DNA from 2 places in the Streptomyces hawaiiensis genome. Region 1 is predicted to be linked to the other one. Evidence: riboswitches for the same ligand, from Rfam matches in the RefSeq annotation. Region 1 holds a riboswitch; the other holds the start of a gene.

Evidence for each region. Region 1 has a riboswitch for S-adenosylmethionine ahead of CEB94_RS11480 (aminotransferase class V-fold PLP-dependent enzyme). Riboswitches for the same ligand answer to the same signal wherever they lie in the genome.
Region 2: linked by a shared signal. The riboswitch ahead of thrC (threonine synthase) and the one ahead of CEB94_RS11480 (aminotransferase class V-fold PLP-dependent enzyme) in region 1 are both predicted to bind S-adenosylmethionine.

Annotation. Positions count from the first base shown of each region.
Region 1 covers NZ_CP021978.1:2,483,103-2,494,224, reverse strand. Annotated here, with positions in the region: gene CEB94_RS11515 (L,D-transpeptidase) at 1-840, shown strand, start outside; gene CEB94_RS11510 (response regulator) at 937-1,338, opposite strand; gene ctaE (aa3-type cytochrome oxidase subunit III) at 1,484-2,104, shown strand; gene qcrC (cytochrome bc1 complex diheme cytochrome c subunit) at 2,186-2,998, shown strand; gene qcrA (cytochrome bc1 complex Rieske iron-sulfur subunit) at 2,995-4,068, shown strand; gene qcrB (cytochrome bc1 complex cytochrome b subunit) at 4,065-5,687, shown strand; gene trpD (anthranilate phosphoribosyltransferase) at 5,825-6,889, shown strand; SAM riboswitch class IV at 6,963-7,079, shown strand; gene CEB94_RS11480 (aminotransferase class V-fold PLP-dependent enzyme) at 7,214-8,581, shown strand; gene CEB94_RS11475 (glycerate kinase) at 8,536-9,729, opposite strand; gene CEB94_RS11470 (SLC13 family permease) at 9,740-11,122, opposite strand, start outside.
Region 2 covers NZ_CP021978.1:3,991,776-4,002,897, forward strand. Annotated here, with positions in the region: gene CEB94_RS18220 (NADH:flavin oxidoreductase) at 1-413, opposite strand, end outside; gene groL (chaperonin GroEL) at 626-2,248, opposite strand; gene CEB94_RS18230 (cold-shock protein) at 2,641-2,844, opposite strand; gene CEB94_RS18235 (MoaD/ThiS family protein) at 3,291-3,566, opposite strand; gene thrC (threonine synthase) at 3,684-4,970, opposite strand; SAM riboswitch class I at 4,986-5,141, opposite strand; gene CEB94_RS18245 (glucosyl-3-phosphoglycerate synthase) at 5,322-6,293, shown strand; gene CEB94_RS18250 (alpha,alpha-trehalose-phosphate synthase (UDP-forming)) at 6,367-7,824, shown strand; gene otsB (trehalose-phosphatase) at 7,833-8,663, shown strand; gene CEB94_RS42215 (hypothetical protein) at 8,682-8,873, opposite strand; gene CEB94_RS18265 (DUF3263 domain-containing protein) at 8,915-9,160, opposite strand; gene CEB94_RS18270 (ABC transporter substrate-binding protein) at 9,194-10,447, opposite strand; gene CEB94_RS18275 (ROK family protein) at 10,580-11,122, shown strand, end outside.

The sequences.
Region 1 (11,122 bases):
AAGAAGCGCCTGGACGTCACCTTCGGTCCCAGGACGGGCACCTACGGCGTCGGCCAGCCCATCACGGCCGAGCTGAGCCTGCCCGTCAAGGACAAGACCCAGCGTGCCGTCGTGGAACGGGCCCTCAAGGTCTCCTCCACGCCCGCCACGGACGGCGCCTGGCACTGGGTGGACGACAAGAAGCTCCACTACCGCCCGAAGGACTACTGGCCCGCCCAGGCGACCGTCCAGGTCCGCAGCAACCTGCAGGGCATCAAGATCGGCGACCGGATGTGGGGCGGCAAGGCCAAGCCGCTGACCATCACGACCGCGGACAAGCTCATAGCCGTCACGGACGCCTCCGCCCACCAGATGACCGTCTACAAGAACGACGAGATCGTCCGGCAGATCCCGGTCACCACCGGCATGCCCGGCTACGACACCCGCAACGGCGTCAAGGTCGTCCTGGCCAAGGAGGGCACCGTCCGCATGACCAGCGCCAGCATCGGCGCCTCGGACTTCTACGACCTGATCGTGCACCACTCGGTCCGGGTCACCAACAGCGGCGAGTACGTCCACGCCGCCCCCTGGTCCGTCGGCTCCCAGGGCTACGCCAACGTCAGCCACGGCTGCACCGGCATGAGCACCGAGAACGCCGCCTGGTTCTACGACACCGTCCGCGAGGGCGACATCGTCAAGGTCATAAACTCCGGCGGCGACACGATGGCCCCCTTCGGCAACGGCTTCGGCGACTGGAACCTCGACTGGCCGAAGTGGCGCACCGGCAGCGCCCTGGTGGGCGGCACCCCGGACGGCCCGACGGAGGCCGACAGGGCCCGGCTGCGGCCCCAGAGCGTCTAGACGCCCTCAGGGGCATCGCCCCTTCAGGGGCGCGGGGAACTGCGCGAACAACCCCCACGCGCCCGCAGCCGCCGAACAACAAGGCGAACCGCACCCCTAGGCGTTCAAAGCCGCCTTCTCCCGCAACAGCGAAGCCAGCGCGGAGGCGAACTCCACCGGCTCCACCGGCAGGGTCACCGCGGACTCGGCCCGGCTCCACGTCGCCAGCCACGCGTCCTGAGGCCGTCCGATCAGCAACAGAACCGGCGGACAGTCGAACACCTCGTCCTTGATCTGCCGGCACATCCCCATGCCGCCCATGGGCACGGCCTCACCGTCCAGCACACAGATGTCGATCCCGCCCCGGTCCAGCTCCGTGAGGACCGCGGCGGGAGTCGCGCACTCCACGAACTCCACCACGGGAACGTCCGGAGCCGGCCTCCGTCCCGTGGCGAGCCGCACCTGCTCGCGGGTGTTGGAGTCGTCGCTGTAGACCAGCACCGTGGCGGTCGGCTGCATTGTTCCTCCGTGACGTCAGCGTCGTAAGGACAGGCCCGTTGGGCCGGATGCTACTCCCTTGAACACCACGTCAACACCGGTACGACCGGCAAAGACACTCCGAACGGCACCCCCCGGAGTGAGGGCGGGATAAGCGACCGACATAATGTCGGTCGTGGCGACAGCAACGACAGTAGAAACCGGGCACGCGCACCCGTCGGTCAACCGGCCGAACCTCACCAGCGTCGGAACCATCATCTGGCTGAGTTCCGAGCTGATGTTCTTCGCGGCCCTCTTCGCGATGTACTTCACCCTGCGATCGGTGACGGGTCCCGATCACTGGAAGGAGATGGCGAGCCATCTCAACTTCCCGTTCTCGGCGGCGAACACCACCATCCTGGTGCTCTCCTCGCTCACCTGCCAGCTCGGCGTCTTCGCCGCCGAGCGCGGTGACGTGAAGAAGCTGCGGATGTGGTTCATCGTCACCTTCGTGATGGGTGCGATCTTCATCGGAGGTCAGGTCCTCGAGTACACGGAGCTGGTCAAGGAGGCGGGCCTGTCCCTGTCCTCCGATCCGTACGGCTCGGTGTTCTACCTGACCACCGGCTTCCACGGCCTGCACGTGACGGGCGGTCTCATCGCCTTCCTGCTGGTCCTGGGCCGGACCTACGCGGCCCGGAGGTTCACCCACGAGCAGGCGACGGCCGCGATTGTCGTGTCCTATTACTGGCACTTCGTCGATGTCGTCTGGATCGGTCTCTTCGCCACGATCTACATGATCAAGTAGCAGGGCCCGCATCCGCGCGTGCTCGACGCAGCGCGCATCCCAGAAGCATCGACGCAGAAGATCCTGACACCGGGGTAATCCGTGAAAAAGCTCTCCGCACGACGACGCCACCCGCTGGCGGCGCTCGTCGTCCTACTCCTCGCGCTGGCATGCACCGGGGGGCTGTACGCCGTGTTCGCACCCGCGGACAAGGCGCAGGCCGACGAAACCGCCCAGTCCCTCACCATCGAGGAGGGCAAGAAGCTCTATGCCGTCGGCTGCGCCAGTTGCCACGGCACCGGCGGTCAGGGCACCTCCGACGGGCCGAGCCTGGTGGGTGTGGGCGCCGCGGCCGTCGACTTCCAGGTGGGCACCGGCCGGATGCCGGCCGCCACCTCCCAGGGTCCCCAGGTCCCGGAGAAGAAGAACATCTACTCGCAGGCCGAGATCGACCAGCTCGCGGCGTACATCGCCTCGCTGGGTGCCGGTCCGTCCGTCCCGACGGAGGAGCAGTACGGCCCCGAGGGTGCCGACATCGCCAAGGGCGGTGAGCTGTTCCGCACCAACTGCGCGCAGTGCCACAACTTCACCGGCAAGGGCGGCGCGCTGACGCACGGCAAGTACGCGCCGACCCTCGAGGGCGTCTCCCCGAAGCACATCTACGAGGCCATGCAGACCGGCCCGCAGAACATGCCGTCCTTCCCCGACACCACGCTGTCGGAGAAGAACAAGAAGGACATCATCGCGTACCTCGACGCGGTCAACAGCGAAAAGACCGAGAGCCCCGGCGGCCTCGAACTGGGTGGCCTCGGGCCGGTCAGTGAGGGCCTGTTCGGCTGGATCTTCGGTCTCGGCGGTCTGATCGCCGTCGCCGTGTGGGTCGCCGCCCGGACCGCAAAGGCCAAGAAGTCATGAGTAGCCAAGACATTCCAGAAGAGAACCTGCCTGCCGCGCAGTCCGCAGGGCATGACGAGCACGGGCACGGCGCGGTGAGCCCCGCGGACGACAAGCACCCGTTCGCCGACCCGGGCCTGCCGCCCCACGAACACCGGATCCAGGACGTCGACGAGCGGGCCGCCAGGCGGTCCGAGCGCGCGGTCGCCCTGATGTTCACGGTGTCGATGCTGGCCACCGTCGCCTTCATCGCCTCGTTCGTGGCGATCCCGGTCGACAAGTCGGTCTACATCTTCCCGCTCGGGCACATCAGCGCGCTGAACTTCGCGCTGGGCATGACGCTCGGCATCGCGCTGTTCTGCATCGGCGCGGGCGCCGTCCACTGGGCCCGCACCCTGATGTCGGACGTGGAGATCGCCGACGAGCGGCACCCGATCGAGGCGGAGCCGGAGGTCCGCGAGAAGGTCTTCGCGGACTTCAAGCAGGGCGCCAAGGAGTCGGCGCTCGGCCGTCGCAAGCTGATCCGCAACACGATGTTCGGCGCGCTCACGCTGGTGCCGCTCTCCGGCGTCGTGCTGCTGCGCGACCTCGGTCCGCTGCCCGGCACCAAGCTCCGCCACACGCTGTGGTCCAAGGGCAAGCTGCTCGTCAACATGAACACGAACGAGCCGCTGCGTCCCTCCGACGTCGCGGTCGGTTCGCTGACCTTCGCCAAGCCCGAGGGCCTGGAGGAGCACGACCACGAGTTCCAGAACGAGATCGCCAAGGCCGCCCTGATGATCGTCCGGATCCAGCCGGACAACATCAAGGACAAGCGCGAGCTCGAGTGGTCGCACGAGGGCATCGTCGCGTACTCGAAGATCTGCACCCACGTCGGTTGCCCGATCTCCCTGTACGAGCAGCAGACGCACCACGTGCTCTGCCCCTGCCACCAGTCCACCTTCGACCTCTCCGACGGTGCCCGAGTGATCTTCGGTCCCGCCGGTCACGCCCTGCCGCAGCTCCGCATCGGCGTGAACGACGAGGGCTACCTCGAGGCGCTCGGCGACTTCGAAGAGCCCGTCGGCCCTGCTTTCTGGGAGCGCGGATGAGCACTGCACAGACACGCCGCAAGGCGCCCGCGGGTGAGCGGGTCGCCGACTGGGCCGACGGCCGCCTCGGGATCTACTCCCTGGCCAAGGCCAACATGCGCAAGATCTTCCCGGACCACTGGTCCTTCATGCTCGGTGAGATCTGCCTCTACAGCTTCATCATCATCATCCTCACGGGTGTGTACCTGACGCTGTTCTTCCACCCGTCGATGAACGAGGTGGAGTACCACGGCAGTTACGTCCCGCTCCAGGGGCAGCTGATGTCGGAGGCGTTCGCCTCCACGCTGGACATCAGCTTCGACGTCCGCGGCGGTCTGCTCATCCGGCAGATCCACCACTGGGCGGCGATCATCTTCCTCGCCGGCATGTTCGTGCACATGATGCGCGTCTTCTTCACCGGCGCGTTCCGCAAGCCGCGTGAGATCAACTGGATGTTCGGCTTCCTGCTGTTCGTCCTGGGCATGTTCACCGGCTTCACCGGTTACTCGCTCCCGGACGACCTGCTCTCCGGCACCGGTGTCCGCTTCACGCAGGGCGCGATCCTGTCCGTGCCGATCGTGGGCACGTACATCTCGATGTTCCTGTTCGGCGGGGAGTTCCCGGGCACCGACTTCGTCGCCCGGTTCTACTCGATCCACATCCTGCTGCTGCCGGGCATCATGCTCGGGCTCGTGGTCGGCCACCTGATCCTGGTCTTCTACCACAAGCACACCCAGTTCGCGGGTCCCGGCCGGACCAACAAGAACGTCGTCGGCATGCCGCTGCTGCCGGTCTACATGGCCAAGGCCGGAGGCTTCTTCTTCCTGGTCTTCGGTGTCATCTCGGCCCTCGCCGCCATCGCGACGATCAACCCGATCTGGGTCCTGGGCCCGTACCGGCCCGACCAGGTGTCGACCGGTGCCCAGCCCGACTGGTACATGGGCTTCGCCGAGGGTCTGATCCGAGCGATGCCGGGCTGGGAGATCAACCTCTGGGGTCACACCCTCGTTCTGGGTGTGTTCATCCCGCTGGTGCTCTTCGGTGTCTTCCTCGGGATCATCGCCCTCTACCCGTTCATCGAGTCGTGGGTCACCGGGGACAAGCGCGAGCACCACATCCTGGACCGGCCGCGCAACGCCCCGACCCGCACCGGCGTCGGTGTCGCGTGGGTCACCGGCTACATCATCATGCTGATCGGCGGTGGCAACGACATCGTCGCCACGCACTTCCATCTGTCGATCAACGCGGTCACCTGGTTCGTCCGGATCGGGTTCTTCGTCGGACCGGTCATCGCCTTCATCGTCACCAAGCGCATCTGCCTCGGGCTGCAGCGCCGGGACAAGGAGAAGGTGCTGCACGGCCGCGAGACCGGCATCATCAAGCGCCTGCCGCACGGTGAGTTCATCGAGGTGCACGAGCCGCTCAGCCAGGAGCAGATGTACACGCTCACGGCGCACGAGCAGTACGAGCCGGCCGAGATCGGCCCGACGGTCGACGAGAACGGTGTCGAGCGCAAGGTGAAGGGCTCCGAGAAGCTGCGCGCCAAGCTCAGCGACGCCTACTTCGGCGAGGGTGCCCAGATCCCCAAGCCCACCGCCGAGGAACACCGGGAGATCACGAGCGGCCACGGCCACCACTGATCACTGCTTCGCCACGCCACACGAAGGGCCCCGTCCGATCGTCGGACGGGGCCCTTCGCCCTGCCCCGGGCTGGATAGGGTGGACCTCGTTGAGACTCTCGTCCCGTAGTGCGGGACGCCTGACCCTGGAGCGGCTTATGAGCGCTGTGACCCCCGCTGGAGGCGACACCGCGGCGGGCCGCTCCTGGCCCCTGCTGCTGAACGGCCTGCTGGACGGCCGGCACCTGAGCGCGGACGACACGGCCTGGGCGATGGACCGGATCATGCGCGGCGAGGCGACCGAGGCGCAGATCGCCGGGTTCGTCGTGGCCCTGCGCGCCAAGGGCGAGACCGTCGAGGAGATCAACGGCCTCGTCCGCACGATGTACGAGCACGCCAACGTGATCGAGGTGCCCGGCGCGACGGTCGACATCGTCGGCACGGGCGGTGACGGCGCGAAGACGGTCAACATCTCCACGATGTCCTCGATCGTCGTCGCGGGCACCGGCGCGAAGGTCGTCAAGCACGGCAACCGGGCCGCGTCCTCGGCGTCCGGCGCGTCCGACGTGCTGGAGAAGCTCGGGGTCAACCTGGAGCTGCCGCTGCACCGGGTCCCGGAGGTCGCCGAGGAGGCCGGGATCACCTTCTGCTTCGCGGTGAAGTTCCACCCGGCGCTGCGGCACGCGGGTGCGGCCCGCGGCCAGTTGGGCATCCGCACGGTGTTCAACGCCCTCGGCCCGCTCACCAACCCGGCCCGGGTCCGTGCCCAGGCCGTCGGGGTGGCCGACCCGCGCATGGCGCCGATCGTCGCGGGCGTCTTCGCCGAGCGCGGCAACTCGTCCCTGGTCTTCCGGGGCGACGACGGCCTGGACGAGCTGACCACGACGGCCACGTCCCGGGTGTGGATCGTCCGGGGCGGCGAGGTGACCGAGGAGGCCTTCGACCCGCGCGACGTGGGCCTCGAACTGGTTCCCGTGGAGGCGCTGCGCGGTGCGGACGCCTCCTACAACGCCGAGGTGGCCCGCCGTCTGCTGGAGGGCGAGACCGGCCCGGTCCGTGAGGCGGTCCTGCTGAACTCGGCGGCGGCGCTGGTCGCTCTGGAGCCGACGGCGGCACCACTGGCCGACCAGATCCGTGCCGGGATGGCGAAGGCGGCGGAGTCGATCGACTCGGGGGCGGCGAAGCGGACACTGGAACGCTGGGTGGCGGCCAGCAACGCGTAACCGAGGTGAGCGTGGTCCCGCGATGCGGACTCGACTTGCGGGACCGCGCTCACGTCACGTACTTTCCTGATCAGGTCATGAGTGACAGTCAAAAGGCCCCGGCCGACTGTCCGGCAACCCTCCGTCCGTGGCGGGGTGCCCCGGGTGAAGACCAGGCCGCAGGCAGCGAGGTCTGTGGCAAGCGCGTGACGAGGAGTCTCTCGTGAACCAGCGAATGCGATAGGGCCGCAGAGCCCCGCCTCCGCATCCCTCTTTTCTTCACCCCCCGCTTGTAGCCGTACGTGCTCGCGGGCGGATTCCACCTGCCTTCACGGGAGTTCACCCATGTCCGTCTCCACCGTTGTCACCGCCCCGTCGGTTTGTGCCCCGCTGCCCGTTCTGGGGCGGGATGTCACCGTCCCCCTCGTGACCGGCGGCGAGGTCACCTACGCCGCGCTCGACTACGCCGCCAGCGCCCCGGCGCTCCAGCGGGTCTGGGACGATGTCGCCGCCTACGCGCCGTACTACGGCAGCGTCCACCGCGGTGCCGGGTACCTCTCCCAGCTGTCGACCGACCTGTTCGAGAACGCCCGCCGGACCGTCGCCGAGTTCCTCGACTGCCGCGAAGGCGACCAGGTCGTGTTCACCCGGTCGACCACCGACTCCCTCAACCTCCTCGCCGCAGTGCTCCCCGCCGACTGCCAGGTCTTCGTCTTCGAGACCGAGCACCACGCCTCCCTGCTGCCGTGGCGCAACGCCCGCGTCACCTTCCTCGACGCCCCGCGCGGCCCCCGCGAGGCCGTCGAGACCCTGGAGCGGGCCCTGGCCGACCGGGACTCCAACGGGCCGGCCCTCGTCTGCGTCACCGGCGCCTCGAACGTCACCGGCGAGCTGTGGCCCGTACGGGAACTCGCGGCGGCCGCGCACGCCCACGGCGCGCGGATCGTGCTGGACGCCGCCCAGCTGGCCCCGCACCACCCGGTGTCCCTCGCCGGCCTCGACGTCGACTGGGTCGCCTTCTCCGGGCACAAGCTGTACGCGCCCTTCGGCTCCGGCGTCCTGGCCGGGCGGTCCGACTGGCTGCGTGCGGCCGAGCCCTACCTCGCGGGCGGCGGCGCCAGCCGCAAGGTCAGCCGGCGAGAGGACGGGGGAGTGGACGTGGAGTGGCACGACAGCGCCGCCCGCCACGAGGCCGGGTCGCCCAACGTCATCGGCGCCTACGCCCTCGCCTCGGCCTGCAAGGCGCTGACCGAGGCCGGCTTCGACACCCTCGTCGCCCGTGAGGAGTACCTGGTCCGCGCGGTGCGGGAGGGGCTGGCCGACGTCCCTCAGGTGCGGTTCCTGTCCCTCTTCGGGGACGACGCGCCGCGCGTCGGCGTGCTCTCCTTCGTCGTCGAGGGCTGGAACAGCTCGCACTTCGCCGCCGCCCTGTCCGCCGAGTACGGCATCGGCGTACGGGACGGGCTGTTCTGCGCCCACCCGCTGGTGCGCACGCTGCTCGGCAGCGACCCGCAGTCGCAGGGCGAGTGCGGGTCGCCCGAGGCCGAGCCCGGGGAGAAGTCGCTCAACGCCATCCGGGTCAGCTTCGGCGCGGGCACGCCGGACGAGCACGTGGAGCGGTTCGTGCGGGCGGTGAAGGAGCTCGTGACGGACGGGGCGAAGTGGAACTACCGCACGGAGGACGGGCGCTGCGTGCCGGACACCTCCGCCTGAACCGGTAGCCGGGTGCCCAGGACGATCATGCGCAGGGCGCGTTCGGTGGCGTCCGTGAGGAGTTCGCTCGCGCGGAGCAGGGCCTCGGCCAGCTCCATCGGGGCGGGCAGGATGCCGTGGCAGGCGTCCACGCCCGGCACCTCGCCCGCGCCCTCCCCGAGCGTGCCGGCCAGGGCCAGGACGGGACGGCCGTAGAGCTTGGCGCGGCGGGCCACCTCGGCGGGGACCTTGCCGCGCGGCGTCTGGAGGTCCAGGGCGCCCTCGGCGGTGACGACCAGGTCGGCGCGGGCCAGCCGGGCGTCCAGGTCGAGGTGGTCCAGCAGCACGTCGAAGCGGGGGAGCAGCCGGGCGCCCAGGGCGGCCAGCCCGGCTCCCAGGCCGCCGGAGGCTCCCGTGCCGGGCCCGCAGCGAAGGTCGCTGTCCGGCACGGCGGCGTCGCGGGTGAGGACGAACGCCCAGTTCTCCAGGGCCGCCGACAGCTCCTCCACCTGCGCGGGCGTCGCGCCCTTCTGCGGACCGAAGACCCGGGCCACGCCCCGCTCGCCGCACAGCACGTTGTACGGGTTGCAGGCGACGAGCAGCTCCACCTCCGTCAGGCGGGGGTCCAGGCCCCTCGGGTCGACTCGGTGCAGGCGGGTCAGCTCCCGCCCGCCCCGGGCGAGTTCCCGGCCGGCCTCGTCCAGCAGCCGGGCGCCCAGCGCCTGGAGCGCGCCCGCGCCCCCGTCCGAGGTGCCCGAGTCGCCGCAGCCGACGAGGATCCGCCGGACGCCCGTGTCCAGGGCGGCGCGGATCAGTTCGCCGACGCCGTACGTGGTGGTGGCGCCCGGGTCGCGCAGGTCGCGCGGGACGAGGGAGAGGCCCGCGACCGCCGCCATCTCCACCACGGCGGTGTCCCCGCCGCCCAGCAGGGCGAAGTGCGCGGCGATGGTCTCCCCGACCGGGCCGGTGGCCGGTGTGGTGACGATCCTGCCCCCGGTCGCGGCGGCCAGGGCGAGAGCCGTGCCCTCACCGCCGTCCACCAGCGGGATCAGGTCGATCTCGGCGCCGGGCAGGACTCGGCGTACGCCGGCCGCGATGGCGTCGGCGGCGGCCTCCGCGGACAGGGACTCCTTGAAGCCGCTGGGGGCTACGACGACACGGTTCAGCATGGAGAGCTCCTCAACGGGTGACGGACACGCCGAGCAGCGGCCACACCGCGACGGCGAAGAACAGGACGAGCGCCGCGGTCAGCGGGGCCAGGACGGCGGACAGCCGCAGCAGGTCGCGCGGGGCGTAGGTGGGAGCCCCGGTGATCTGCGAGAAGAGAGTGACCGGCTTGGCCGAGGCAGGCAGGGTGTGGCAGAAGCCCGCGGCGGCGGTCGAGGCGAGGGCTGCGGCCACCGGATTGACGCCGACTCCGACAGCGGCCGCCACGACCAGGGGGACCAGGACCGACGAGCGGGCCGAACGGGACTGCAGGAGCAGGTGGGCCGCCGTGCTGACCGCGATCACGACCGTCAGGAAGAGCACCGGGGACTCGTTCGTCGGCAGCCCGGACACCAGCCACTGCGCCGCTCCCGAGTCGGCGAGCGCAACCCCCATCGCCATCGTCGCGGCCATGAACAGCAGCAGCGACCAGGGGACGGTCTTCAGCGCGTCCTTCAGGCGCACCGTGCCGAGGGCGGGCGAGGAGGCGATGACGGCGCCGATCAGGGCGACGAGCGCCGGCGGCACCCGGTGCAGCGGCTCACTGCACCACAGGACGATCACGGTGGCGAGCAGCAGGGTGCAGCGCTTCTCGGCCTGGCTCCAGGGGCCGGTGACCGGCTGCTCGCTGTGCCGCTGGATCTGCTCGGGGGTGATGTGCACCGGGCCGCGGCGGTCCGCGCGCCGGGTCGTCGTCAGCAGGACCAGCTCCGCGGCCAGGTGGGAGGAGGCCACGGCCAGCGGCAGGCCCAGCAGCAGCCACTGCGTGAAGCCGATGTGCTGTCCGGTCGTCTCCCACAGCACCGACACGGTGATCAGATGCGCTCCCGCGCCGATCAGAGTCGCCACCGCCGACAGAAGGATCACGGTCGGAAACAGCAGCGCCAGCATCACGACCAGTCGTTTCCGGTCGGCCAGGACCTTCGCGAGGGCGAGGAACACCGGCAGCGCGAGCGCGGCCCGGCCGGAGGTGGCGGGCACCGCGAACGCCGTGACGACCAGGGCGGCCGTCGTGAGATGCACCAGCTGCCGGACGGTGCGCGCCCCGCTGACCAGGAACACCGCCGCCCGGCCGGCGAGCCCGGTCCGGCTCACCGCGGCCGCCAGCACGAAGGCGCAGATCAGCAGCCACACCGTGGCGTCGCCCAGCGTGCCGAACAGGGTGTCGCTGCTGATCACCCCGGTCACCGTGAGGGCGAGCCCGGCGCCCAGCGCGATGTAGGTGTCGTCGATCGACGTCCCGATCCAGGCGCAGGTCGCGAGTACGAACACGACGAGCGTGAGCCGGGCGTCGCCGCCGAGCCCCGGGAAGTTACGGGGGATCGCCAGCAGCGCGCACAGCGACAGCGCCACGCA
Region 2 (11,122 bases), 1.5 Mb from region 1:
ATGCGCAGGCCGGAGGGGCCGACGGCCGGGGCGTCGGCGACGGGCGGCTCGCCCTGGTTGCGGACCATGCCGATGTGCCACAGCTGCGGCACGATCGTGCCGCCCGCGGCGTGCACCGCCTCGGCGACCTTCGCCCAGCCCGCGAGCTGCTCCTCCCCGTGGAACCGCGGCACACGGTCGCTCTGCCCGGCCGAGTCGTGGCCGACGTAGGTGCCCTCGGTGACGATCAGGCCGACTCCGGCGGCGGCGCGGCGCGCGTAGTACGAGACGACGTCCTCGCCGGGCACACCGCCCGGGGAGAACATGCGGGTCATCGGCGCCATCGCGATCCGGTTCGGAACGGTCAGGCCGCCCAGCGTTACGGGCCGGGACAGGATTTCGGCGGCGCGGGAAGCGGAGGCGGCGAGAGTCACGTGGGGGCTCACTTTCGGATACCGGAAGGTATGTGCATACGCATAGGACGGACCCAACCTTCAACCATCCGGCCCCGCCCGGGCCATCCCACCCCGGCTGTGATCCCGGCCACGCGCCCCGGGCACCCGCCCCGGACACGCCCGAGGGCGGTACCTCCTGCCGAACAGGAGGTACCGCCCTCGGTTAGGACGTTGATCAACCCTCGGGTCGATCAGAAGTCCATGTCACCGCCCGGCATGCCGCCGCCGGCGGGCGCGGCGGCCTTCTCCGGCTTGTCGGCGATGACGGCCTCGGTGGTGAGGAACAGCGCGGCGATGGAGGCGGCGTTCTGCAGCGCGGAACGGGTCACCTTCGCCGGGTCGATGATGCCTTCGGCGATCATGTCGACGTACTCACCGGTCGCGGCGTTCAGGCCGTGGCCGACGGGCAGGTTGCGCACCTTCTCGACGATGACGCCACCCTCGAGACCACCGTTGACGGCGATCTGCTTGAGCGGGGCCTCCAGCGCGAGCTTCACGGCGTTGGCACCGGTCGCCTCGTCACCTTCGAGGTCCAGCTTCTCGAAGACCGTGGAGGCCTGGAGCAGGGCCACGCCGCCACCGGCGACGATGCCCTCCTCGACGGCCGCCTTGGCGTTGCGCACGGCGTCCTCGATGCGGTGCTTGCGCTCCTTGAGCTCCACCTCGGTGGCGGCACCGGCCTTGATGACCGCGACACCGCCGGCGAGCTTCGCCAGGCGCTCCTGCAGCTTCTCGCGGTCGTAGTCCGAGTCGCTGTTCTCGATCTCGGCGCGGATCTGGTTGACCCGGCCCGCGACCTGGTCGGCGGAGCCGGCACCGTCGACGATGGTGGTCTCGTCCTTGGTGATGACGACCTTGCGGGCCTTGCCCAGGAGGTCGATCGTGGCGTTCTCCAGCTTGAGGCCGACCTCCTCGGAGATCACCTCGCCGCCGGTGAGGATGCCGATGTCCTGCAGCATCGCCTTGCGGCGGTCGCCGAAGCCCGGAGCCTTGACGGCGACGGACTTGAAGGTGCCGCGGATCTTGTTGACGACCAGGGTCGACAGGGCCTCGCCCTCGACGTCCTCGGCGATGATCAGCAGCGGCTTGCCCGACTGCATGACCTTCTCCAGGAGCGGGAGCAGGTCCTTGACGTTGGAGATCTTGGAGTTCGCGATCAGGATGTACGGGTCGTCGAGGACGGCCTCCATACGCTCCATGTCGGTGGCGAAGTACGCCGAGATGTAGCCCTTGTCGAAGCGCATACCCTCGGTGAGCTCCAGCTCCAGACCGAAGGTCTGGGACTCCTCGACGGTGATGACGCCTTCCTTGCCGACCTTGTCCATGGCCTCGGCGATGAGCTCGCCGATCTGGGTGTCGGCGGCGGAGATGGAGGCCGTGGAGGCGATCTGCTCCTTGGTCTCGACGTCCTTCGCCTGCTCCAGCAGGGCGGCGGAGACGGCCTCGACGGCACGCTCGATACCGCGCTTGAGGGCCATGGGGTTGGCGCCGGCGGCTACGTTGCGCAGGCCTTCCTTGACCAGGGCCTGGGCGAGAACGGTCGCGGTGGTCGTACCGTCACCGGCGACGTCGTCCGTCTTCTTGGCGACTTCCTTGACCAGCTCGGCGCCGATCTTCTCGTACGGGTCCTCGAGCTCGATCTCCTTGGCGATGGAGACACCATCGTTGGTGATCGTGGGCGCGCCCCACTTCTTCTCGAGGACGACGTTGCGGCCCTTGGGGCCGAGCGTCACCTTGACGGCGTCCGCGAGCTGGTTCATGCCGCGCTCGAGGCCGCGCCGCGCCTCCTCGTCGAACGCGATGATCTTGGCCATGTGAAGTGGTCCCTCCAGGACTGGGGGTGATTACTTCGGACCGCGCCCGCGCCCGCGACGGACGGCCCCGACCGGCTGGTTCCTTGCCCCATCCGGTCCGTGGGCCTCACCGACCCGGTCCTTACGTTGTCACTCTCACCTTCAGAGTGCTAACGCAATGATTAGCACTCGACCCCCGAGAGTGCAAGGCGCGCTCGCGTAGCGAGTGCTCGTTGAGGGGTGGTGGTCGGGTGACGGGCGGGCGCAAGCGCCTTCCAGGGATCGGGCGGGGCAGTCAGCCGCCTGCGAACACCGCCCGGCGCGCCGTTCGAACAGGCCGAAGGGCCCGCACCCCGGGGGGTACGGGCCCTTCTGAGAAGACCGGTCGCTTGAGCGTTGGTCGTGGTGCGCGTTCAGGCAGCGACGCGAACCATGTCGGCCTGCGGTCCCTTCTGGCCCTGCGAGATCTCGAACTCGACCCGCTGGCCCTCTTCAAGGGTGCGGTAGCCGTCCATCTGAATCGCGCTGTAGTGGACGAAAACATCCGCACCACCGTCGACCGCGATGAAGCCGTACCCCTTCTCCGCGTTGAACCACTTGACGGTGCCCTGAGCCATGCCTAACTCCCCTATTACTGGCCCTTGCACAGATCCACACTTCGCGGATCCGGGTCAGACCTCACCCCCCACGGTTGGGGGCGTGCGCCGGAACGCGTCGACCGCGGCCGAATGTATCTGTCCAACTGCCCTCTGCAACAGGTCAATCGGACGAGAATTCTGGACGCGCAGGGTCCGGAATGTGGGGAGAATTCGCCTGAATTCGGGTCAAGTCGGGCCACACAAAAAGAACAAAAGCCGCGAAAGACGCGCACACTTTGGCTACATCTTGTCGGGCTCGCGGCAGGAATTCAGGGTTCCGATCAGGGGATCGGGATCGCGTTCCCCAACTGTACCCCGCTCAATCACACAGAATTGCCCCCTCCGCTTCTCTCACGGAGGGGGCAATTCGATGAACTCTCAGTAACGGCCGTTACCGAAGGTAATAATCAAGCCGGTCGACCGGTTCAGCCGCCGGCGACGGCGGGAATGATCGACACACCGGCACCGTCCGGCGTCGCCGTCTCCAGGCCCTGTTCGAACCGCACGTCGTCGTCGTTCACGTACACGTTGACGAACCGGCGCAGCTTGCCCTGGTCGTCGAGCACCCGGGCGGCGATCCCGGTGTGGTTCTTCTCCAGATCGGCGATGACCTCGCCGAGGGTCCCGCCCTCGGCGGACACTTCGGCCTGCCCGCCGGTGTAGGTACGCAGGATGGTGGGGATGCGAACGCTGACGCTCATGACTTCAAAACCTCCGGTTGGGGTAGCGGACCTGCTTTTGGGGGCGCGGGGCTGTGTCGATTTGCGGCTCCGCCGCGTGCGCGCGACCAGCCCCCACCGGCCCGCAGCCGACAACGCTCAGACGAGCCCGGCCTCACGGAACGAATCGAGGTTGGGTCGAATGGTCGCCGTCAGCCCGGTCCCCGCCACCGCGTCCAGCGTCTTGAGACCGTCCCCGGTGTTGAGCACCACCGTCGTCTTCGACGGATCCAGCACCCCGTTCTCGATCAACTTGCGCGTCACACCCACGGTCACACCACCGGCGGTCTCCGCGAAGATGCCCTCGGTCCGGGCGAGCAGCTTGATCGCGTCGACGACCTGCTCGTCGTTCACGTCCTCCACCGCACCACCCGTCCGCCGCGCGATGTCCAGCACGTACGGCCCGTCCGCCGGGTTGCCGATGGCGAGGGACTTGGCGATGGTGTCCGGCTTCTGCGGACGGACGACGTCGTGGCCCGCCTTGTACGCCGTCGACACCGGCGAGCAGCCCTCGGCCTGCGCGCCGAAGATCTTGTAGGGCTTGTCCTCGACCAGACCGAGCTTGATCAGCTCCTGGAGACCCTTGTCGATCTTGGTGAGCTGCGAGCCGGAGGCGATCGGCACCACGATCTGGTCCGGCAGCCGCCAGCCGAGCTGCTCGCAGATCTCGTACGCCAGCGTCTTGGAACCCTCCGCGTAGTACGGCCGGAGGTTGACGTTGACGAAGCCCCAGCCCTCCCCGGCCGGGTCGCCGATCAGCTCGGAGCAGAAGCGGTTCACGTCGTCGTAGTTGCCCTGGATGCCGACGAGCTCGCCGCCGTAGACCGCGGCCATGACGACCTTGCCCTGCTCCAGGTCGTGCGGGATGAACACGCAGGAGCGGAAGCCGGCGCGGGCCGCGGCGGCACCCACCGCACCGGCGAGGTTGCCGGTGGAGGAGCAGGAGAGCGTGGTGAAGCCGAAGGCGCGGGCGGCCTCGATGGCCTGGGCGACGACGCGGTCCTTGAAGGAGTGCGTCGGGTTGCCGGAGTCGTCCTTGACGAACAGCTTGCCGGCGTCGACGCCCAGCTCGCGCGCGAGGTTGTCGGCCTTGACGAGCTTGGTCCAGCCCGGGTTGATGTTCGGCTTGTCCGCCACGTCGGCCGGGACCGGCAGCAGCGGGGCGTAACGCCAGATGTTCGCGGGGCCCGCTTCGATGCGCTTGCGGAGCTCCTCGGCGTCGTAGGACGAGAAGTCGTAGGCGATCTCCAGCGGACCGAAACACTCCTCGCACGCGAAGACCGGGCCGAGGGGGACGCGGTGACCGCACTCGCGGCAGCTCAGCGCCGCGGCGGGACCGAGGTCTACGGTGGAGTCAGTGGTGCTTGCAACAGTCTGCACAGCCATGTGAGGCGAGGCCCTTCCTCATCTTCCTCACGACGCATTTCGCCGCGAGACGGATTTGGCACCTTCCCTAGCCGGGAGCCTCGCGAAGTGGTCGCCAGTGACCTACGAGTACCGACTGGAGGGTTGCCGGGGCTTCAACGGGCCGTTTCCCTCTGCCCCTCTGGATGAGCTGTATGTGGTTGTAGGCGGCGGGTGACCCCGGACATGCGATGGTCATCCGCCTTGTTCAAGACTGTAACCGACGACCAGGACAGTTGAGATAGTCGTCCGAACCGCGAGATGACTGTACCCGTCAGCCGCTACCGCGGCGGGCAGTCCGTCCCGCCCGGAGTACGCAGAGGAGCCGCCACGGTGCTGGAAGAAGTCGAGCGCTGGCTGAGCACCCGTTCCTGGTCCGCGAACGATCGCCCCCTCCACCAGATCCTGGCCGCCAAGCAGCGCACGGGCCAGACGGTCAGCGTCGTGCTGCCCGCGCTCAACGAGGAGGCGACGGTCGGCGACATCGTCGCAGTCATCCGCCACGACCTGATGCGGCAGGTCCCGCTCGTCGACGAACTGGTCGTCGTCGACTCCGGGTCCACCGACCGCACGTCCGAGGTGGCCGCCGCCGCTGGCGCGCGGGTGGTGCACCGGGACGGGATACTCCCGCGCCTGCCCGCCGTGCCCGGCAAGGGCGAGGTGCTGTGGCGCTCGCTGCTCGTCACCCGCGGGGACATCGTCTGCTTCGTCGACGCGGACCTCAGGGACTTCTCGTCCGAATTCGTCTCCGGGATCGTGGGCCCGCTGCTCACCGAGCCGGACGTGGACCTGGTGAAGGCCATGTACGACCGCCCCCTCGGCACTGAGTTCGATTCGCTCGCCTCCGGCAAGACCGCAGCGCAGGGCGGCCGGGTCACCGAGCTGATGGCGCGCCCGCTGCTCAACATGCACTGGCCGCAGCTCGCCGGCTTCGTGCAGCCGCTCGGCGGCGAGTACGCGGCCCGCCGCTCGCTGCTGGAGCAGCTGCCGTTCCCCGTGGGGTACGGCGTGGAGCTGGGCATGCTCGTCGACGCCCTGCACCTGGCGGGCCTGGACGCCCTCGCCCAGGTGGACGTCGGAGTGCGCAAGCACCGGCACCAGGACGGGCAGGCGCTGGGCAGGATGGCCGCCGCGATCTACCGCACGGCTCAGCTGCGGCTGGCCCGGGGGCATCTGATCCGGCCGTCCCTGACACAGTTCGAGCGGGGCGAGGACGGCTTCGAGCCGCGGACGTACTCCGTGGACACCGAGGAACGTCCGCCGATGGTGGAGATCGCCGAGTACCAGACGCGGAAAGCGGCCTGACCGGGGCCGTTTTCGGCCGGGTACGGAAGATCCGTACGTTTGAGCGTTTCCGGGCCGGGCTAGGTTGAGGCTTATGGCTTCAACGTACGGTGCTGCACAGGTGCTGGTGGCCTCCAACCGCGGTCCGGTTTCCTACACGGTGGGCGAGGACGGTTCGCTGGACGCCAAACGGGGCGGTGGCGGGCTGGTCTCCGGCCTCTCCGCGATCGGCTCGGACGGGGACGCGCTGTGGGTGTGCTCGGCGCTGTCCGACGGCGACCGGGAGGCGGTGAGGCGCGGGGTCGGCGAGGACGGCGTGCGGATGCTGGACATTCCGGCCGACGTGCACGCCGACGCGTACAACGGCATCGCGAACTCGGTCCTGTGGTTCGTGCACCACATGCTCTACCAGACCCCACTGGAGCCGGTCTTCGACGCGGAGTTCCGGCGGCAGTGGGCGTCCTACGAGACGTACAACCGGGCGTTCGCCGAGGCGCTGGCCGAGGAGGCGGCGCGGGGTGCGGCGGTGGTGGTGCAGGACTACCACCTGTGCCTGGTGCCGGGGATGCTCCGCGAGCTGCGCCCGGACCTCAGGATCGGCCACTTCTCGCACACGCCGTGGGCGCCGCCGGAGTACTTCGCGATGCTCCCGGACGACATCCGCGCGCAGTTGGTGTGGGGGATGCTGGGCGCGGACCGGCTGGGGTTCCTCACCGGGCGGTGGGCGCAGGCGTTCATGAGCTGCGCCGGGGGCACGGACGGCGAACGGATCTTCCCGTTGTGGCCGAGCGGCGCCCCGAGATCCATCGAGCACACGCCGACCGGGCATCCCCCGCTGCGCACCACGTGGATCGGCGTGCACGGGCTGGGGGCCGACGCGGACTTCCTGCGCAAGCGGGCGCACGAGCCGGACGTCGAGGAGCGGATGGCCGCGCTGCGGCAGGAGATCGGCGAGGGCCGCCGCACCATCGTCCGGGTCGACCGCACCGAGCTGTCCAAGAACATCGTGCGCGGGTTGCTGGCGTACCGGCAGCTGCTGTCGGACCACCCCGAGTGGCGTGGGCGGGTCGTGCACGTCGCCTTCGCGTACCCCTCGCGGCAGGACCTCGCGGTGTACCGGGACTACACGGCCGAGGTGCGGCGGCTCGCGGACGAGATCAACGCCGAGTACGGCACGCCGGGCTGGAAGCCGGTCGTGCTGCACGTCAAGGACGACTTCGCCCGCTCGCTGGCCGCCTACCGGCTGGCCGACGTGGCCCTGGTCAACCCCATCCGGGACGGCATGAACCTCGTCGCCAAGGAGGTCCCGGTCGTCTCCGACGCGGGCTGCGCGCTGGTGCTGTCGCGGGAGGCCGGGGCGCACGCGGAGCTCGGCGAGGACGCGATCACGGTGAACCCCTACGACGTGACGGGCACGGCGGCGGCCCTGCACGAGGCCCTGTCGATGCGCCCGGAGGAACGCGCCGAGCGCAGCAAGCGCCTGGCCGCGGCGGCGACGGCACTGCCGCCTGCACAGTGGTTCGTCGACCAGCTCGATGCGCTGAGGAGCTGAGCAGCACCATGCCGACGTCACCGTCGCTGTCCACTCCCAGCACCAAGGCGGGCCGGGAGGGGCTCGACGCCCTTCTCGCGCGCCCCGGCAAGGCGTTGATCGGGCTCGACTTCGACGGGACGCTCGCGCCGATCGTGGCCGATCCGGAGCGGGCCCGGGCCCACCCGCGGGCGCTGGCCGCGCTGGCGGCGCTCGCGCCGAAGGTGGCCGCCGTGGCGGTGATCACCGGCCGGCCGGCCGAGGTCGCGGTGCGCAACGGCGGCTTCGCGGGCGCGCCGGGACTGGAACACCTGGTCGTCCTCGGCCACTACGGCGCCGAGCGGTGGGACGCCCGCAGCGGCAAGGTCACCGCCCCCGACCCGCACCCCGGCGTAGACGCCGTCCGCGCCGAGCTGCCCGGGCTCCTCGACGGGAGCGGGACCTGGGTCGAGGACAAGGGCCGGGCAGTAGCCGTGCACACCCGCCGGGCCGCCGACCCGCAGGCCGCCTTCGAGGCCCTGCGCGAGCCGCTCACCGACCTGGCGACCCGGCACGGCCTGATCGTCGAGCCTGGCCGCATGGTCCTGGAACTGCGCCCGCCCGGCATGGACAAGGGCGTCGCCCTCGCCGGCTTCGCCCGGGAGATCGGCGCCGGGTCCGTCCTCTACGGCGGCGACGACCTGGGCGACCTGCCCGCCTACGCCGCCGTCGACACCCTGCGCGCGGACGGCACCCCGGGCCTGCTGGTGTGCAGCGGCAGCGACGAGGTGACCGAGCTCAGGGAGCGGGCGGACCTGGTGGTGGACGGCCCGGAGGGGGTCGTACGACTGCTGGGGGCGCTGGCGGACCGGCTGGGCTGAAGGCCGCGCCCTCAGGGGCTAGACCCGGAGCGGGCCCGGCCCCACCCCGAGGCACTGCCCGCTGGCGGCGCTCGCGCCGCAGGCGGCCGCCGTGGCGACGATCACCGGCCGGCCGAGGTCGCGGCGCGCAACGGCGGCTTCGCAGGCGCACCGGGTCTCGCCGCTGAAGACCGCGCCCTCAGGGGCGCGGGGAACTGCGCGAACAACCACGACGCACCCGCACCCTGCGACGGCCGGACAGCCCACGGTCCTCAGCGTTCCGCCCGACGCGCCTCCCGTATCCGCCGCAGCCGATTGACCGTCACCGGGTCATGGGCTAGGGCCCGTGGATCGTCCAGCAGGGCGTTGAGGAGCTGGTAGTAGCGCACGGGGGCGAGGCCCAGCTCCTCGCGGACGGCGCGTTCCTTCGCGCCGGGGCCGGAGAACCCGCGGCGTTCGAGCGCGAGGATGTCCCGCTCCCGGCGCCCGAGCCGCGTCCCGTCGTACTCCTCGTCCATGCCCGGCACCGTAGCGCCCGCCACCGACAACGCCTACTCCGCGCTCTCCGCCCGGATCGCCGCCGCCTGGAGCTGGCCGAGGACACCCGAGGGGCTGCCGCCGGGCGCGACGGCCTTGCCGATCCGCTGCTTGACCCGGGAACTGACGTCGGCCCAGGAGGTCTTTCCGACCGGGTAGAGCTCGGAGGCCAGCAGCTCCTCCAGGAACGGCCTGAGGTGCCGGTCCTCGTCCGAGGCGGCCATGGTGCCCGACGCGGAGGAGGTCACAGGCAGCAGGTCGTACTCGCGGGAGAAGTCCAGCACGTTCTTCTCGCTGTAGACGAAGTCGAGGAAGTCGCCGACCTGGTCGCGGTGGCCGTTCTCGCGGAACGCCGTCATCCAGTCGGAGACGCCGAGCGTGGACCTGCTCGGGCCCTCGTTGCCCGGCGTGGGCACCATCCCGTACTTGACGCCGTTCTTGGCGGCGATCTTCATCAGCGAGGGGTGGCCGTTGAGCATGCCGACCTCGCCCTTGGCGAAGGCGGAGAACGCCGCGGCCCGGTTGAGTTCGCCCGGTGCGACCGGCCCGGTCAGGTCCTTGCCGACCAGGTCGTTCTTCAGCCAGGAGAAGGTGGCGATGTTCTCCGGCGAGTCGAGGCCGTAGCTGTCGACGCTGTCGGTGTAGCCGCCCCCGCCGCTGAGCATCCACTGCATGGTCTCGGCCTGCGCCTCCTCCGGGCCGAGGGGCAGCGCGTACGGGTACTTCACGCCCTCCGCCTTGAGGGCCTCGGCGTCCTCGGCCAGGTCGTCCCAGGACTCGGGCGGGGTGATGCCGGCCTTGGCGAAGAGGGTCTTGTTGTAGAAGAGCACGCGTGTGGAGGCGGCGAACGGCATGCCGTACTGCACGCCCTTCACCTGGCCCGCGGAGGCCAGTTGCCCGACGAAATCGGCCTGCACGGGTATGGAGAGCAGGTCGTCGGCCTTGTAGAGCTGGTTGCGGACCGCGTAGTCGGCGTACGCGCCGATCTGCGCCATGTCCGGCGGGTCACCGGCGGCGACCATCTCCTTGACCTTGCTGTCGATGTCGTTCCAGGAGTAGACGCTGACCTCGATGTCGACGTCGGGGTGGTCGGCCTCGTACTCCTCGACCAGCTTGTCCCAGTACTTCTTCGAGCTGTTGGCGGCGCTGTCGCCGTAGTCGGCGGCGACCAGCTTCAGTGTCACGTCGGCCGAGCCGCCCGTGACGCCGCAGCCACCGAGGACCGCCGTCATGCCCAGTGCGGACACCACCGCGATCGTTCCTGCCATCCGCCGCCGCTGCACCGCTGCTCTTCCCCAACCCCGGCGTCACCGCCGCCGAAACATTTCGATATGCGGAACAAGGTCTACACCACGCGAGTGGACTAGACCTCTCGCGGGTCCACGGGTCACACTGTTTCCGTGAGACATGTCATCGCCCTCGACGTGGGCGGCACCGGAATGAAGGCCGCCCTGGCCGGCCCGGGGGGCGAGGTGCTGCACCGGGCCCGTCGCGCCACCGGACGCGCCCAGGGACCGGACGCCGTCGTCGCGGGCATCCTCGACTTCGCCGCCGAGCTGCGCGCCTACGGCACCGAGCAGCTGGGCACGCCCGCGTCCGCCGCCGGCGTGGCCGTCCCCGGCATCGTCGACGAGGCGCGCGGCGTCGCCGTCTACGCGGCCAACCTCGGCTGGCGCGACGTCCCGCTGCGCGCCCTGCTGGCGGAGCGGCTGGGTGTCCCGGTCGCCCTCGGGCACGACGTGCGCACCGGCGGCCTCGCCGAGGGCCGCCTCGGCGCGGGCCGGGGCGCGGACCGATTCCTGTTCGTGGCCCTGGGCACCGGCATCGCGGGCGCCATCGGCGTCGACGGCCGGGTCGAAGCGGGCGCACACGGCTTCGCGGGCGAGATCGGCCACATCGTCGTACGCCCCGGCGGAACCCCCTGCCCGTGCGGGCAGCACGGC